3 regions of the Mesorhizobium sp. B2-9-1 genome follow, and region 1 is predicted to be linked to each of the others. Evidence: predicted binding sites of a transcription regulator. Region 1 holds the regulator's gene; each other region holds the start of a gene.

Evidence for each region. The regulator LexA, encoded in region 1, represses DNA repair genes until DNA is damaged. The targets are predictions, from matches to a motif close to TGTTCNNNNTGTGTTCNG.
Region 2: FJW05_RS00100 (UvrD-helicase domain-containing protein) is a predicted target of LexA. The motif match lies at 4,029-4,046, and genes of this name have one in related genera.
Region 3: parE (DNA topoisomerase IV subunit B) is a predicted target of LexA. The motif match lies at 2,765-2,782, and genes of this name have one in related genera.

The regions. Positions count from the first base shown of each region.
Region 1 covers NZ_VFTP01000001.1:753,379-758,315, forward strand. The annotation lists gene FJW05_RS03725 (ComEC/Rec2 family competence protein) at 1-2,205, shown strand, start outside; gene lexA (transcriptional repressor LexA) at 2,241-2,975, opposite strand; gene kynU (kynureninase) at 3,409-4,656, shown strand; gene FJW05_RS03740 (alpha/beta hydrolase) at 4,704-4,937, shown strand, end outside.
Region 2 covers NZ_VFTP01000001.1:17,192-22,128, forward strand. The annotation lists gene FJW05_RS00090 (ATP-binding cassette domain-containing protein) at 1-326, shown strand, start outside; gene FJW05_RS00095 (ABC transporter permease) at 323-1,381, shown strand; gene FJW05_RS00100 (UvrD-helicase domain-containing protein) at 1,391-3,988, opposite strand; gene FJW05_RS00105 (glucose/quinate/shikimate family membrane-bound PQQ-dependent dehydrogenase) at 4,171-4,937, shown strand, end outside.
Region 3 covers NZ_VFTP01000001.1:403,792-408,728, forward strand. The annotation lists gene FJW05_RS01975 (FUSC family protein) at 1-602, opposite strand, end outside; gene parE (DNA topoisomerase IV subunit B) at 645-2,699, opposite strand; gene cpaB (Flp pilus assembly protein CpaB) at 2,954-3,874, shown strand; gene FJW05_RS01990 (type II and III secretion system protein family protein) at 3,903-4,937, shown strand, end outside.

The DNA.
Region 1 (4,937 bases):
ACCGAGCTCGACCGTGGCGTCGGCTTTCTGCTGGTGCCGGTGTTCCTGGCAGCCGGCGTGATCTGTTACTTCTCGCTGAGCGCCGAGCCGGACCTCTACAGGCCGCTTGCGGCAGTCGCCCTGATGGCGGTCTGCGCGGCGGTCTCGCGTTCCCGGCACAGAACGCACCTTGCCTTCATGGCGGTGTTTTTCTGCGCCTTGGGCTTTCTCGCGGCCAAGGTGGAGACCTGGCGGATGGCGACCCCAGTGCTGGGTTCCGAAATCCAGACACGGCTGACGGGCCGCCTCGTCACCGCCGAGGCGATGGCCAACGGCCGTGTCCGGCTCACCATAGATCTCATATCCACGGAGCATCCGAAGCTGCGCTACGCGCCGGACCGCATCAGGCTGTCGGCGCGCAGGATCCCTTCCGGCATGACGGCCGGGTCGATGCTGACCGGCTATGCCAAGCTGCTGCCGCCGACAGGTCCGGTTCGGCCGGACAGCTACGACTATTCCTTCGACAGCTATTTTGCCGGCATCGGCGCCAGTGGCTTTTTCCTGGGCGATCCGAAACTTGTCGCGTCGACCCAGACAGTTCCAACGGAGGTGCCTTTCGGCGCGCGCGTGGCATCGGCCATAGAAAACGCTCGCGAGGGGATTGCCGACCACATCAGGAGCAGCATCGGTGGTTCCGAGGGTGAGATCGCAGCGGCGCTGATCGTCGGCGTTCGTGCCGGCATTCCGGACGAAATCAACGAGTCGATGCGACGGACCGGCATCTACCACATCATTTCGATCTCCGGCCTGCATATGGCGCTGGTTGCCGGCACGATCATGGTGCTTTTGCGCGGCGCTTTCGCGCTGTTTCCGGATTTCTCGTCGCGGCGGCCGGTGAAGAAATACGCCGCCGGGATCGCACTCATCTCGATCGCCGCCTACCTCATCATCTCCGGCATCGTGGTGGCGGCCGAGCGAAGCTTCATCATGCTGGCCGTGATGCTCGCCGCCGTGCTCTTCGACCGCGCGGCGCTGACAATGCGCAACCTGGCGATCTCTGCCATCGCCGTCATCCTGGTCTCGCCGCATGAAGTGGTCGGCCCGAGCTTCCAGATGTCCTTCGCCGCCACCGCCGCCCTGGTCGGCGCCTATGCCGGCTTTGCCGATTATCGCGCCGGCAAAACGACCGCGCCGCCGGCAAAGCGTTCATTCCTCGGGTTCCTGTCGCGAAAACTGGTGGTTGGCGTGGGCGGCGCCGCCGTGACGTCGCTCATCGCGGGCAGCGCGACATTGCTGTTTGCGATCTGGCACTTCCAGCGGGTGTCGCCGCTCAGCCTGCTTGCCAATCTGGCGGTCATGCCGATCGTCTCGCTGATCGTCATGCCGTTCGCCGTGCTGAGCGCGCTGGCCATGCCCTTCGGCTTCGACGGTCCGCTCCTCTATGTGATGGGCAAGGGGCTGACGGCGATGATCGCCATCTCGGCATGGATTTCCGAGCGCTCGCCTGTCGATGCCGTCGGGCTGATCTCGATCCAGTCGGTGCTGCTGGCGACGGTCGCGCTGGTCATCGCGACCATGGCCACCACCTGGCTGAGGCTTGCCGCCGTACCCTTCGCGCTCGCCGCGCTGCTGGCCATTCCGCACGTCCGCACACCGGATGTGCTCATTTCCGAGGACGCGCATCTGGTGGCGATGCCGATCGGCGGCGGCGAGCTTGCCGTCAATCGCGAACGCTCCAACGAGTTCACTACCGACAACTGGAAACGGGCGCTGAAAGCCGAGGATATCGTGCCGCCGGAAAGGTTCGCCAAAGATACGCTGGACATTGCCGATCCCGTCGACCTGCCACCCGGCTCGCCCTTCTATTGCACCGGCGATCTCTGCATCGGCCGGCATCCTTCCGGCGCGATCGTCGCGCTCGCCGAGACCCGCGACGCCGCCCGGCCGGCCTGCGGTTTCGCCGACCTCATCGTCATCAACGACGCCACGGCCTATAACCCATGCCGCGATCCGCGTGTGCTCGTCGTCACCAAGCGGCAGCTGGCGCGCGACGGCAGCGCCGCCGTCTTCTTCGATCCGCAATCGGCAACCGCGCGGCCAACCGTCCGCTACGCGGTCGTAGAACCATACCGACCCTGGCACGAGCAGCGGAAATACACGCGCGAGGCGAGGGGACTGGCGCCCTATAAGCAGCCGGAAAAACCAGCCGCCGCACCGGCCCAATAGATTGTCGTCCGGGCGAAGACGGCGAGCAGTTCTGCTCAATAGCGGCGAATAAGTCCCACGAGCTTGCCCTGAACCTTGACCCGGTCCGGTCCAAAGATCCGGGTCTCATAGGCCGGGTTGGCGGCTTCGAGCGCGATCGAGGCACCCTTGCGGCGGAAACGCTTCAAGGTTGCCTCCTCATCGTCGACGAGCGCCACCACGATCTCGCCCGGGCTTGCCGTGTTGGCATTGCGGATGATGACGGTATCGCCGTCGAAGATCCCGGCCTCGATCATCGAGTCGCCCTTGACCTCCAACGCATAATGCTCGCCGCCCATGATCATGTCCGGCGGCACCGAGATCGAATGCGTCTGGTGCTGGATGGCGTCAATCGGCACGCCGGCGGCGATGCGGCCCATCACCGGAATGGATACGGCCGCCGCGGCCTCGTCGTCATTGCTTGGCGTCGGGGTGCGCGATGGCGTCGCCGGCTTGACCTGGCGATTGAGATTGCCTTGGCCGCCCTGGATGACGCTCGGCGAAAACTTCTTCGCGGCATTAAGGCCTGGCGCGATCGAGTCGGGCAGGCGCAGCACTTCCAGCGCGCGCGCCCGGTTTGGCAGCCGGCGAATGAAGCCGCGTTCTTCCAGCGCCGTGATCAGCCGGTGGATGCCGGACTTGGAGGCAAGGTCGAGCGCCTCCTTCATCTCATCGAATGATGGAGGAATCCCGCTCTCCTTCAGGCGTTCATGGATGAACATCAGGAGTTCATGTTGTTTGCGCGTCAGCATCGGCGGCCCCCACGGGTTCTGAAACCAGAATCAGAAAAACAAACCCAGAACAAACACTATCTGTTCCAGTTGTGTTCCGCAACCGTTTAAAGTTTAGTGAATTTGTTAAGGCGGCCGAAACGATGTCGCATCCGGTGATGCCTTGGCCGTCCCGGCTGGGGTAGGGGCGTTGATTCCGCTCGGATTTGGAGCCTCCTTAAGCTGAATCAAGAGCCGACACCATCACGAAGCCGTGGATGGGATCACGTCGGTTTCTGCGCAAGCGTGCCGCACCGTGAACGAAACGGACCCAAAATGCCAACCTTAGCAATGGTTCCGATCCAGGGTCTTCGCCGTCTATGGACCAGCTAACATAGGACCAAAGGTTCTTGCCCTGTCGCCGACGGTGGTGAGACAACCCCCTTGGCCAGATCGAAATGGAGGCGGCAGCACAATGAGGGGAATTCCTGATTTCGCCGAAGTCGAGGCGATGGATGCCGCGGATCCGCTGCGCGCCATGCGCGATCGCTTCGTCTTGCCGGAAGGCGTCATATACCTCGACGGCAATTCGCTGGGCGCTGCTTCGATCGACGCCTTCAACGAGATCGAGACTGCCGCGAGGCAGGAATGGGCGCGGGATCTCATCCGCGCCTGGAACACCGCCGACTGGTTCGATATGCCCATCGAGCTGGGCGACCAGCTCGGGCGCCTGATCGGCGCGAAACCCGGCCAGACGGTCGTTTGCGACACGACTTCGATCAACATCTACAAGGTCCTGCATGCGGCACTTGCGATGCGGCCCGAGCGTTCGGTGATCGTTGCCGAGACCGACAGCTTTCCGACCGACCTCTACATGGCGGAAGGGGTCGCATCGACGCGGCCCGGCACGGTGCTGCGGCTCGAAGGCGCCGATGCCCCGACGATTGAGGAACTGGTCGACGATCGCGTCGCGGTCATCCTGGTCAACCACGTCAACTATAAATCCGGCCGGCTGCGCGACATGGCGGCGCTCACCCGCAAGGCCCGTGAAGCCGGCGCGTTAATCGTGTGGGACCTCTGCCACACAGCGGGTGCGCTGCCGGTGGATCTCGACGGCTCGAATGCCGATTTCGCCATCGGCTGCACCTACAAGTATCTCAATGGCGGGCCGGGCTCGCCGGCCTTCATCTACGCCGCGAGCCGCCACCACGGCGACATTCGCCAGCCGCTCAGCGGCTGGTGGGGCCATGCCCGGCCTTTCGCGTTCGAGCAGGGCTATGCCGCGGGCACTGGCATCCGGCGGTTCCTGTGCGGAACGCAGCCGGTGCTGTCGATGCGCGCGCTGAAAGGCGCGCTGGATCTCTGGAACGACGTCGACATGAGGGCCGTGCGGAGAAAAAGCGTCGCGCTGACGGACCTGTTCATCCGGCTTGTCGAGGCCAGATGCGGCGGCATCGGTCTTGAGTTGGAGAGCCCGCGCTCAGGCGCAGAACGCGGCAGCCAGGTATCGTTCGCCCATCCAAATGGCTACCAGGTGATGCGCGCCCTGATCGAGCGCGGCGTGATCGGCGATTTCCGCGCGCCATCCACCATTCGTTTCGGCTTCACGCCGCTTTATGTCGGTTACCGCGATGTCTGGAATGCGGTCGAGGTGCTGGAGGACATCCTGCGCACTGGCATCTGGCAAGACGCGCGCTTTGCCGTCAAAACAACTGTTACCTGACTTTGAATCGGCGATGCCGAACAAATGACCTGATCGCGGAGACACCGTTGCTGGGACATCGTGTTGTCGACTGGGATGACGCCTACGCAAATGGCGCCAACATCGCGGGCGGCGACCGCTGGCCCGCGGCGTGGGATGGTCCGGCGCGGGCATTCCGCGAAAGGCTGCTGTCAGAGGGCAGGGCGCGGCTCGATATCGTGTATGGCGACGCGCCGCGCAATCGCTTCGACCTGTTTCTCCCGTCTGCGGCGCCAAAGGGGCTCGTCGTATTCATCCACGGC
Region 2 (4,937 bases), 740 kb from region 1:
TCGCCCGCGCCATCTACAAGCAGGCGGAACTGATCATCCTCGACGAGCCGACGACGGCGCTGTCGCTGACCGAGACCGCCAAGGTCTTCCACTTCGTGCGCCAGGTGCGGGCGAGCGGCCGCTCGATCCTGTTCATCGGGCACAACATCCACCATGTCTTCGACATCGCCGATCGTTTCGTCGTCCTCGACCGCGGCAAGGTGGCGCTCGCGGCCGACCGCAACGAGGTCAAGTCGGCAGAAGACCTCATCAACTTCATGGAAGACGTGGCACACCCCGGCGGATTGCCGGGACTGCATGAGGACGCGGAGCAGGGAGCGCAATGAGCAAGGCGATGGAACCCGATCTGCAAACTCCTCTGGGAACGGCAAGCGGCAAGGTAGCCAAGGGACCGGCCAAGGAATGGAGCCATCCGTCCAATCACTGGCTGCGCGGCTTCGTCCTCGACAACCGCGCCTCGCTCGGCACGCTCGGCGTGTTCATCGTCATGATGGCGGTGTTCATGATCGCCAACCCGACCGTGTTCACCACGTGGTATCTCTACAGCTCCGTGCTGACGACGCTTCCCGTCGCGCTGTTCGTGGTCGTGCCGCTGGTCTTCGTCGTCACCTGCGGCGAGATCGACCTGTCATTTCCCGCGACAATGGGCTTTGCCTCCTGGGTCTTCGCGCTGGTCGTGCAGGCAGGCTACGATCCGTTTATCGGCATCGCGGCGGCGCTCGTCACCGGCATGCTGCTCGGCTTCCTGGTCGGCTCGCTGGTCGTCTATGGCGGCCTGTCGTCGCTGATCGCCACGCTCGGCATGAATTTCCTGCTGCGCGGCCTGATCCAGATCATCAACGAAGGCAGGTCGACGGCGCTGACCGGCCTTGCCGACAGCTCGGCCTACAAAATCTTCTCCAGCCAGGTCTGGGGCATCCCCGTTCAGGTCTTCTGGGCGATCGCCTTCGTCGTCTTCTCGGCGCTGCTCTACAACCGCCATCGCTTCGGTGCGCAGGTGAAAGTGGTCGGCGACAATCCCGACAGCGCCAGGCAGATGGGCATCGACGTCAAATGGGTTCGGGTGAAAGTGTTCGTCTTCGTCGGCATCGGCGCGGCGATCGCCGGCACCTTCTCGGTGATGATCAATTTCACCTGGTGGCCGACGGCGGGCGACGGCTATCTGCTGCCGGTGCTGGCCTCGGTATTCGTCGGCGGCACGCCGACCTGGGGCGGCATCGGCACGGTGGTCGGCGGCGCGATCGGCGCGGTCACCGTGTCATTCATCCAGACCGGCGTGGTAGCGGCGGGCCTGAGCGGCTTCTACGTGCAGTTCTTCAACGGGCTGATCATCATCCTGTCGCTGCTCGGCCATAAATGGAACCAGGCAAGGTACAGGTGAGGAGGCCGGTCACACCGGCGCGACAAACCCGTCCAGCACCCGCTTCTGGCCGGCCTTGTCGAAGTCGATGGTGAGCTTGTTGCCGTCGATGGCCGCGATGTTGCCGTTGCCGAATTTCTGGTGGAAGACGCGGTCGCCGACATTGAAGGCGGATGGCGTGTCGGCGACGGATTTGGCGACCAGCTCGCCCTCGATGGTGCGGCCTTTCACGCTGGTGCGGCCGGCGCCGTAGCCTGAATCGGTTTCGCCATAGCCGATACGCTCGACCTGGTGGCCGGAGCGGGTGCCCCAGTTGCGGTCGGTCGCCTCGGTGCGGTTCGCCTGCGCGCGTTGCCAGCCGGGCGTTGCATAAGTGTTGGAGAAGCTGCCCTGGTCCTTGGCGCCGATATTGTCGAAGCGCGAGGCGCCGTAGGGGTTTTGCCGGCCGCCACCGCGCCCGGAAGCGAACGAGCCACCGCCATAGGGATTGCCGTAGCCGCCGTAGCTGTTGCCGCTGTCGGCAATATCGATATGGGTTTCGGGCAATTCATCGACGAAGCGCGACGGAATCGTCGATTGCCAAAGGCCGTGAATCTGGCGGTTGGAGACGAACCAGATATGCAGGTTCTTCTTGGCGCGCGTCAGGCCGACATAGGCGAGCCGGCGCTCTTCCTCGAGGCCGGAGCGTCCGCCTTCATCCAGCGCACGCTGATGCGGGAACAGGCCTTCCTCCCAACCAGGCAGGAAGACGGTCTCGAATTCAAGACCCTTGGCCGAATGCAGCGTCATGATCGAGACCGCATCTTGCGATTCGCCTTGCTCGGCCTCCATCACCAGCGCGACATGCTCGAGGAAGGAACGCAGCGATTCATACTCCTCCATGGAGCGGATCAGCTCCTTGAGGTTTTCCAGCCGCCCGGGCGCCTCCGCCGAACGGTCGTTCTTCCACATGTCGGTGTAGCCGCTCTCCTCCAGGATGGTCTCGGCGAGTTCGGTGTGCGGGGTGGTTTCCAGAGCCTTCTGCCAGCGCTCGAAATTGGCTGCGACCTCGCGCAGCGCCGCGCGCGGCTTCGGCTTCAGCTCGTCGCTTTCGGCGAGGGTTGCGGCAGCCTCCAGCATCGGGATGCGCATGGCGCGGGCCGTATCGTGGATCTGGCGGATGGTGGCTTCGCCCAGACCGCGCTTCGGCACGTTGACGATGCGCTCGAAGGCGAGGTCGTCGCCGCCATTGGCGACGACGCGGAAGAAGGCAAGCGCGTCGCGGATTTCCAGGCGCTCGTAGAAGCGCGGGCCGCCGATAACGCGGTAGTTCAAGCCCAGCGTGATGAAACGGTCTTCGAAGGCGCGCATCTGGAAGGAGGCGCGCACCAGGATCGCCATGTCGTTGAGATTGTGCTTCTGCCGCTGATAGGCCTCGATGGCGTCGCCGATGGCCCGGGCCTCTTCCTCCGAGTCCCAGGCGGCGTGGACGTGCACCTTGTCGTCCTCGGGGTCGTCGCGGTCGGTGAACAGCGTCTTGCCGAAGCGGCCCTCATTGTGGGCGATGAGGTGGGAGGCGGCGCCCAATATATGCGCGGTGGAGCGATAGTTGCGTTCCAGCCGGATGATGGTGGCGCCCGGGAAATCCTTGTCGAAGCGCAGGATGTTGTCGACCTCGGCGCCGCGCCAGCCGTAGATCGACTGGTCGTCGTCGCCGACGCAGCAGATATTAACGGCGCTGGCTCCAATCTCCCCCACTTGGGGGGAGATTGGCCTGCCGCCGGCGTCAGCGCCTTTGCGCCTAGAATTGGGCCGCTGCGCCAGAAGCCGCAGCCACATGTATTGCGCGGTGTTGGTGTCCTGGTATTCGTCGACCAGTATGTATTTGAACCTGCGGTGGTATTCCTTCAGCACGTCCGGGTAGGCGCGGAAGATTCGGATCGGGTGATAGAGCAGGTCGCCGAAGTCGCAGGAATTCAGCGTCTGCAGCCGTTCCTGGTAGGCCTTATAGAGCTGGCGGCCCTTGCCGTTGCCGAAGCTGCGCGCATCGCCTTCCGCGATTTCATCGGGGCCAAGGCCCTTGTTCTTCCAGTTGTCGAGCATCTGGGCGAAGGTCTTGGCCGGCCAGCGCTTGTCGTCCAGCCCCTCAGCCTGGATCAGTTGCTTGATCAGCCGCACCACGTCATCGGTGTCGAGGATGGTGAAGTCCGATTTCAGTCCGGCGAGCTCGGCGTGGCGGCGAAGCAGCTTCACGCCGATCGAGTGGAAGGTGCCGAGCCAAGGCATGCCCTCGACATTGCCTTCGCCGATCAGGATGCCGATGCGCTGCTTCATCTCGCGCGCGGCCTTGTTGGTGAAGGTGACGGCCAGGATCTGCGAGGGAAAGGCCCTGCCGGTGGCAAGGAGATGGGCAATGCGCGTGGTGAGCACCCGCGTCTTGCCGGTGCCCGCGCCGGCCAGCACCAGAACCGGGCCTTCGGTCGTCTCGACGGCGAGCCGCTGCTCCGGGTTCAGGCCCTTGAGATAATCGGGCACGCCGTTCTGGCCGCTGCGGGCGGCCATGGCGCGCGCGGCTATGCCGGATGGAGCCGCAGCGGGCCGCGCATTCGGTTCATCGAAAAAAGGCATGTCCTCGGAAAAGCCCGACATCGCTCCCGAATGTAGTGATTCGGCAGCGAAAGACCAGAACTGTCTACGTTTTGTTCTAGTTTCGCGTGTCTGGCCGCAACTTGACAGCCGGAGCGGGTGAGGGAAAGCTGCCGGCAGGGCAGGGACGGCTCGCCGTCGCCTGAAAGCGGCCGCGAAGGCGCAACAGTCGAAGGAGCACCGTCTTGGCTGTCACCATCACCTCCCTCGTCCTCTTCCTCATCGGTCTCATTCTCGGCGGCGGCGGCATCTTGCTCATCGCGCTGGGCGGCAGTTGGTATTATCTGGTCGCCGGCCTGGTCTTCCTGATCACCGCCTGGCTGCTGTTCAGGCGCCGGTCGACCTCGCTCTGGCTCTACGCGCTGTTCGTACTGGCCACGCTATCCTGGGCGGTCTGGGAAATCGGCTTCGACTGGTGGCAGCTCGGCCCGCGCGGCGGCGTCATCGTGCTCATCGCGCTGTGGCTGCTGACGCCGTGGGCAAGGCGGGGCTTGCTCGGGCCGGACGGACGCGCGCCGCTGATCCTGGCCGTGCTCGCCTCGCTCGCGGTCGCCGGTTATTCGATGACCGCCGATCCCATGGATATCGGCGGCACGCTGGGCACCGAAAAGGCGGCGACGGCCGCCAATCTCGGCGGCGACATGCCGGCGGGCGAGTGGCAGTTCTACGGCCGCACGCCCTTCGGCCAGCGCTATTCACCGCTCGACCAGATCACGCCGGACAACGTCGCCAAGCTGCAGCCGGTCTGGACCTATCGCACCGGCGACGTGAAAGGCCCCGACGATATCGGCGAGACGACCTATCAGGTGACGCCGCTGAAGGTGGGCGACGCGCTGTTCATCTGCACGCCGCATAATTTCGCCATCGCCATCGATGCCGCGAGCGGCAAAGAGAAGTGGCGCTACGATCCGAAGATCAAGTTCGACCCCAACCGCCAGCATCAGACCTGCCG
Region 3 (4,937 bases), 350 kb from region 1:
GAGAAAGCGCCGCCGGCATATTCGGCGAGGTCGAGGATGCTGCGCTTCAACCTGGAAATGATAGCGTCGGCCGCGAGCTTTGGCAGGATCAGCCGGCTGGTGACGCCGGCGCAGACGATGCCGAGCACGATCTCGGCGCAGCGCGCGACGGCGAGGTCGACGACAATATGCGGTTGTCCGAGGGCCGGCAGGCTGATGATCATCGCCGTATAGCCGGCAAGCGCGGCGCCATAGGCTTCCGGGTTGCGCAACAGCGACGAGACCAGCGTGCAGACGCCGATCCAGAGCGCCAGCACGCTCACCAATAGCCAGGGATTGGCGCCGAACAGCGATGTGATGCCGACGGCCGCCAGACCGCCGGCCAGCGTGCCGAGCAGCCGGTAGAAGCCCTTTGCCAGCACCATGCCGGCGACCGGCTGGGCGACGATGAACACCGTCATCATCGCCCATTGCGGATGATCGAGCTTCAATGCATAGGCGACAAGCAGCGCGACCAGTCCGGCCGAAACCGTGCGCAGGGCAAAAATCCAGTCCGAACGGGTCGGCTGCGTCAGACCGCTTAAGGGCGTCTCGACAAGCTCTTTCAACCGCGTCCAGGTCACACCGGTTCTCCGTGCCGGAGACTGTTATGGACCGGCAGGCGATCAGATATCCAGCACGTCCGCCTCGGCGAATTCGGCGCGCTCCTGGATGAAGCGGAAACGCGCCTCGGGCTTGGTGCCCATCAGCGCGTCGACGGCATCCTTGGTGGCCTGCTCGGCGTCGATCACGTCGACCCTCAAAAGCGTGCGCTTCCTCGGATCCATCGTGGTCTCCTTGAGCTGCGCGGCCATCATCTCGCCCAGGCCCTTGAAGCGGCCGATCTCGACCTTGCCGCGCCCGGTGAATTCGGTGCGCAGCAGTTCGTCCTTGTGCGCGTCGTCGCGGGCGTAGCCGACCTTGCCGCCTTGCCGGATCGAATAGAGCGGCGGCACGGCCATGTAGAGATGGCCGCCGCGGATCAGGTTCGGCATCTCCTGATAGAAGAAGGTGATCAGCAACGAAGCGATGTGCGCGCCGTCGACGTCGGCGTCGGTCATGATGATCACGCGGTCGTAGCGCAGATCCTCGTCGCGATATTTCGAACGCGTGCCGCAGCCGAGCGCCTGGATGAGATCGGAAATCTGCTGGTTGGCGGCAAGCTTGTCGTTGCCGGCGGAGGCGACGTTGAGGATCTTGCCGCGTAGCGGCAGCACTGCCTGGCTGGCGCGGTCGCGCGCCTGCTTGGCCGAGCCGCCGGCCGAGTCGCCCTCGACGATGAAGATCTCGGCGCCGGCGGCGGCGTTCTGCGTGCAGTCGGCAAGCTTGCCCGGAAGGCGCAGCTTGCGCACCGCGCTCTTGCGCGAGACTTCCTTTTCCTGGCGGCGCCGCACGCGTTCGTCGGCGCGCGCGATGACCCAGTCGAGAAGCTTCGAGGCTTCCTGCGGATTGTCTGCCAGCCAGTGGTCGAACGGGTCGCGAAGGGCGTTTTCGACGATGCGCATCGCCTCGATCGTCGCCAGCCTGTCCTTGGTCTGGCCGACGAATTCCGGCTCGCGGATGAACACCGACAGCATGCCGGCGGCCGAGATCATCACGTCGTCGGTGGTGATGATCGAGGCGCGCTTGTTGCCGATGAGGTCGGCATAGGCGCGCAGTCCGCGCGTCAGCACGTTGCGGAAGCCCGCCTCATGCGTGCCGCCCTCGGGGGTCGGAATGGTGTTGCAATAGGAGTTGAGGAAACCGTCGCCGCCGAACCAGGTGACGGCCCATTCGAGCGAACCGTGGCCGCCCTGCTTGTCGCTCTTCCCGGCGAAGACCTCGCGCGTGACCTGGAATTCGTCGCCGAGCGTCGCCTTGAGATAGTCCTTGAGGCCGCCGGGGAAGTGGAACTCGGCCTTGGCCGGCGTCTGGTCCTTGTCCTTGATCAGCGACGGATCGCAGGTCCAGCGGATCTCGACGCCCCCGAACAGATAGGCCTTCGAGCGCGTCATGCGGTAAAGGCGCGCCGGTTCGAAGGCGGCGCCCTTGCCGAAAATCTGCTCGTCGGGATGGAAACGGGTCTTTGTGCCGCGGCGGTTGTGGACCTCGCCGAGATGCTCGAGACCGCTGACCGGGACGCCGCGGGAGAATCTTTGGCGGTAAAGTTGACGACCCCGCGCGACCTCGACCTCGAGGTGGTCGGACAGCGCATTGACGACCGAGACGCCGACGCCGTGCAAGCCGCCGGAGGTCTCGTAGACCTTGGAGTCGAACTTGCCGCCCGAATGCAGCGTCGTCATGATGACTTCGAGCGCCGGCTTCTTGAATTTCGGATGCGGATCGACGGGGATGCCGCGGCCGTTGTCGGTGACGGTCAGGAAGCCGTCGGCGGAAAGCTCGACGTCGATGAAGGTGGCGTGGCCGGCCACCGCTTCGTCCATCGAATTGTCGATGACCTCGGCGAACAGGTGATGCATCGCCTTGTCGTCGGTGCCGCCGATATACATGCCCGGACGGCGCCGTACCGGCTCGAGCCCTTCCAGCACCTCGATATCGGCGGCGCTGTAGCCCTCGCTGCCGTCGCGTGTGGCGGTCGAACGCTTCGCGGCCTGCACCAGCGGATCGGCGGGCCGCGAGGGCGCGCGCACCGGCTGTGCCGGCTTTTCCATCTTGCCGAAGAGGTCGTTGCTGTCGTCCATGCTGGGCCTAGCGTCCGGTAATGCGAATCATTCCTCGATACTGCCACGCTTTTGGCGGGCGAACGAGTTCCTGTTCCGTTCAGGGATCAAACTGTCTCTTATTCCAAAACCATTCGATAACCAAGCCGGCCGAAATAGGGCGATCGGCGGGTCGTGGGATTCCTGATTCTTTAACATTAACGCCTAGCGTGAGACCCAACCAACAAAAGACCACGGGCGTCAGGGGTTTCGTTGTGAGGGGCAGGGCCATAACCATGATCGGCATCGCCGCCGTTTTCGGCGCGATCTCGATCTTTGCGGCGGATTTCTGGGTCAAGAGCCAGGCAAAGGCCCAGGCCGAGATCAAGGTCGTCTCCGTCACGGCGCCGCAGCAGCCCAAGGTCGAGTTCAAGACCATCGTGGTGGCGCAAGCGCCGCTGCGTTACGGCATGGAGCTCGCACGGCCGCAGCTCGCCGAGATCCCGTGGCCGCAGGATTCCCTGCCGCAAGGCGCTTTCCCGACCATCGACAAGCTGCTCGCGGACGGCGGCCGGGTCGTGCTGTCGCCGATCGAGGTCAACGAACCGGTGCTGCTCACCAAGCTGTCGGGGCCGAACGGCCGCGCTACCCTTTCCAACATGCTGTCGCCGGGAATGCGGGCCGTCACCGTCCGCACCGACGAGATCGCCGGTGTCGGTGGCTTCATCACGCCGGGAGACCGCGTCGATGTCGTGCTGACGCGCGATGCTGGGGACATCCAGGAAGTATCCAAGAATGCTCAAGGGGCCGCCGGCTCGACCGTCACGTCCGAGGTCGTCGTTGCCGACGTCAAGGTGCTTTCGGTCGGACAGGGCGCCGACGAACGCAAGACCGAGCCGCAAGTCGCCAATTCGGTGACCATCGAGGTGACCAACGAAGGGGCGCAGAAAGTGGCGCTTGCCCGCACCGTCGGCACGCTGTCGTTGTCGCTGCGGTCGGCCGCCGACGCAACTGCCAGCAATGGCGGGCTTACGACCATCTCGTCCTTCGGCGGCTCGGTTGCCGCAAATGCGCAGGCGAGCGCCGCCTCGCTCGTCAATGCGGTGACGAAGGACCAGGACGAGCCGAAATTCAAGACGGTGATCGTGACGCGCGGCGACAAGGTCGAGGAATACAAGGTTCCTTCGCGGCAACCGCCGCAGGAACTGCAGCAATAGCCGGTGGGGACCGGCGGGACGGGGCAAGATGTTCGGGTTTGATGCATTTCGGACGACCGGGGGATGGCGTCTTCTCGGCGTGATCGCGCTGGCGGCGACAGTGCTTGCCGTCGCCGCGCCGGCAAGGGCTGGCAATGACGTCGTCTATGTCTCGGCGAACAAGAACGCCTCGATCAAGGTCGCCAAGGGCAAGCCGAAGACGATCATGACGAGCGCCGCCTTCTACCAGATCGTCATCGGCGATCCGGAGATCGCCAACGTCAACCCGCTGACCGACAAGTCCTTCTATGTGCTGGGCAACAACCTGGGCACCACCGGCATCGCCCTGTTCGACCAGAACAAGCAGCTTGTCGGCACCATCGACATCGAGGTGACGCTGGATACCGACCAGCTGGCCAGCACCATCCGCGCCAGCGTGCCCGACGCCAAGATCAAGGTCGGCTCGGCGAACGGGCGCGTCGTGCTGTCGGGCGAGGCGGACGATGCGGTCGCCGCCGACAAGGCCAGCAAGATTGCGTCGCGCTTCTCCGGCAATGAGGAAGTCATCAATTCGGTCAACATCTCGTCCTCGCAGCAGGTTCAGCTCAACGTCCGATTCGTCGAGATCAACCGCCAGGCCGGCCAGGACCTCGGCGCCAAATACGCCGCCAATTTCGCCTATGGCATCGGCAACCGCAAAGTCGTGCTGAACCCTGATGGAGGAGACCTGACGGCTGCGGGAACAGGCGAGATCATCGGCAGCTTGCTTTCGAACGGCGTTTCCATCGACATCGCCATCAAAGCACTGGAGGAACGCGGCCTGGCGCGACGGCTGGCGGAGCCGAACCTGATTGCGCGTTCGGGCCAGACGGCGAGCTTCCTTGCCGGCGGCGAGTTTCCGATCCCGGTTTCCGAAGACAATGGCAAGATCAGCGTCACCTACAAGAAGTACGGCGTCGGCCTCGATTTCACGCCGACGGTGCTGAAGGACGGGCTGGTCAGCCTCGACATCGCGCCGGAAGTGTCCTCGATCGACCCGTCTGCTTCCATCCAGGTCAGCAGCGGCATTTCCATCCCGGCCTTC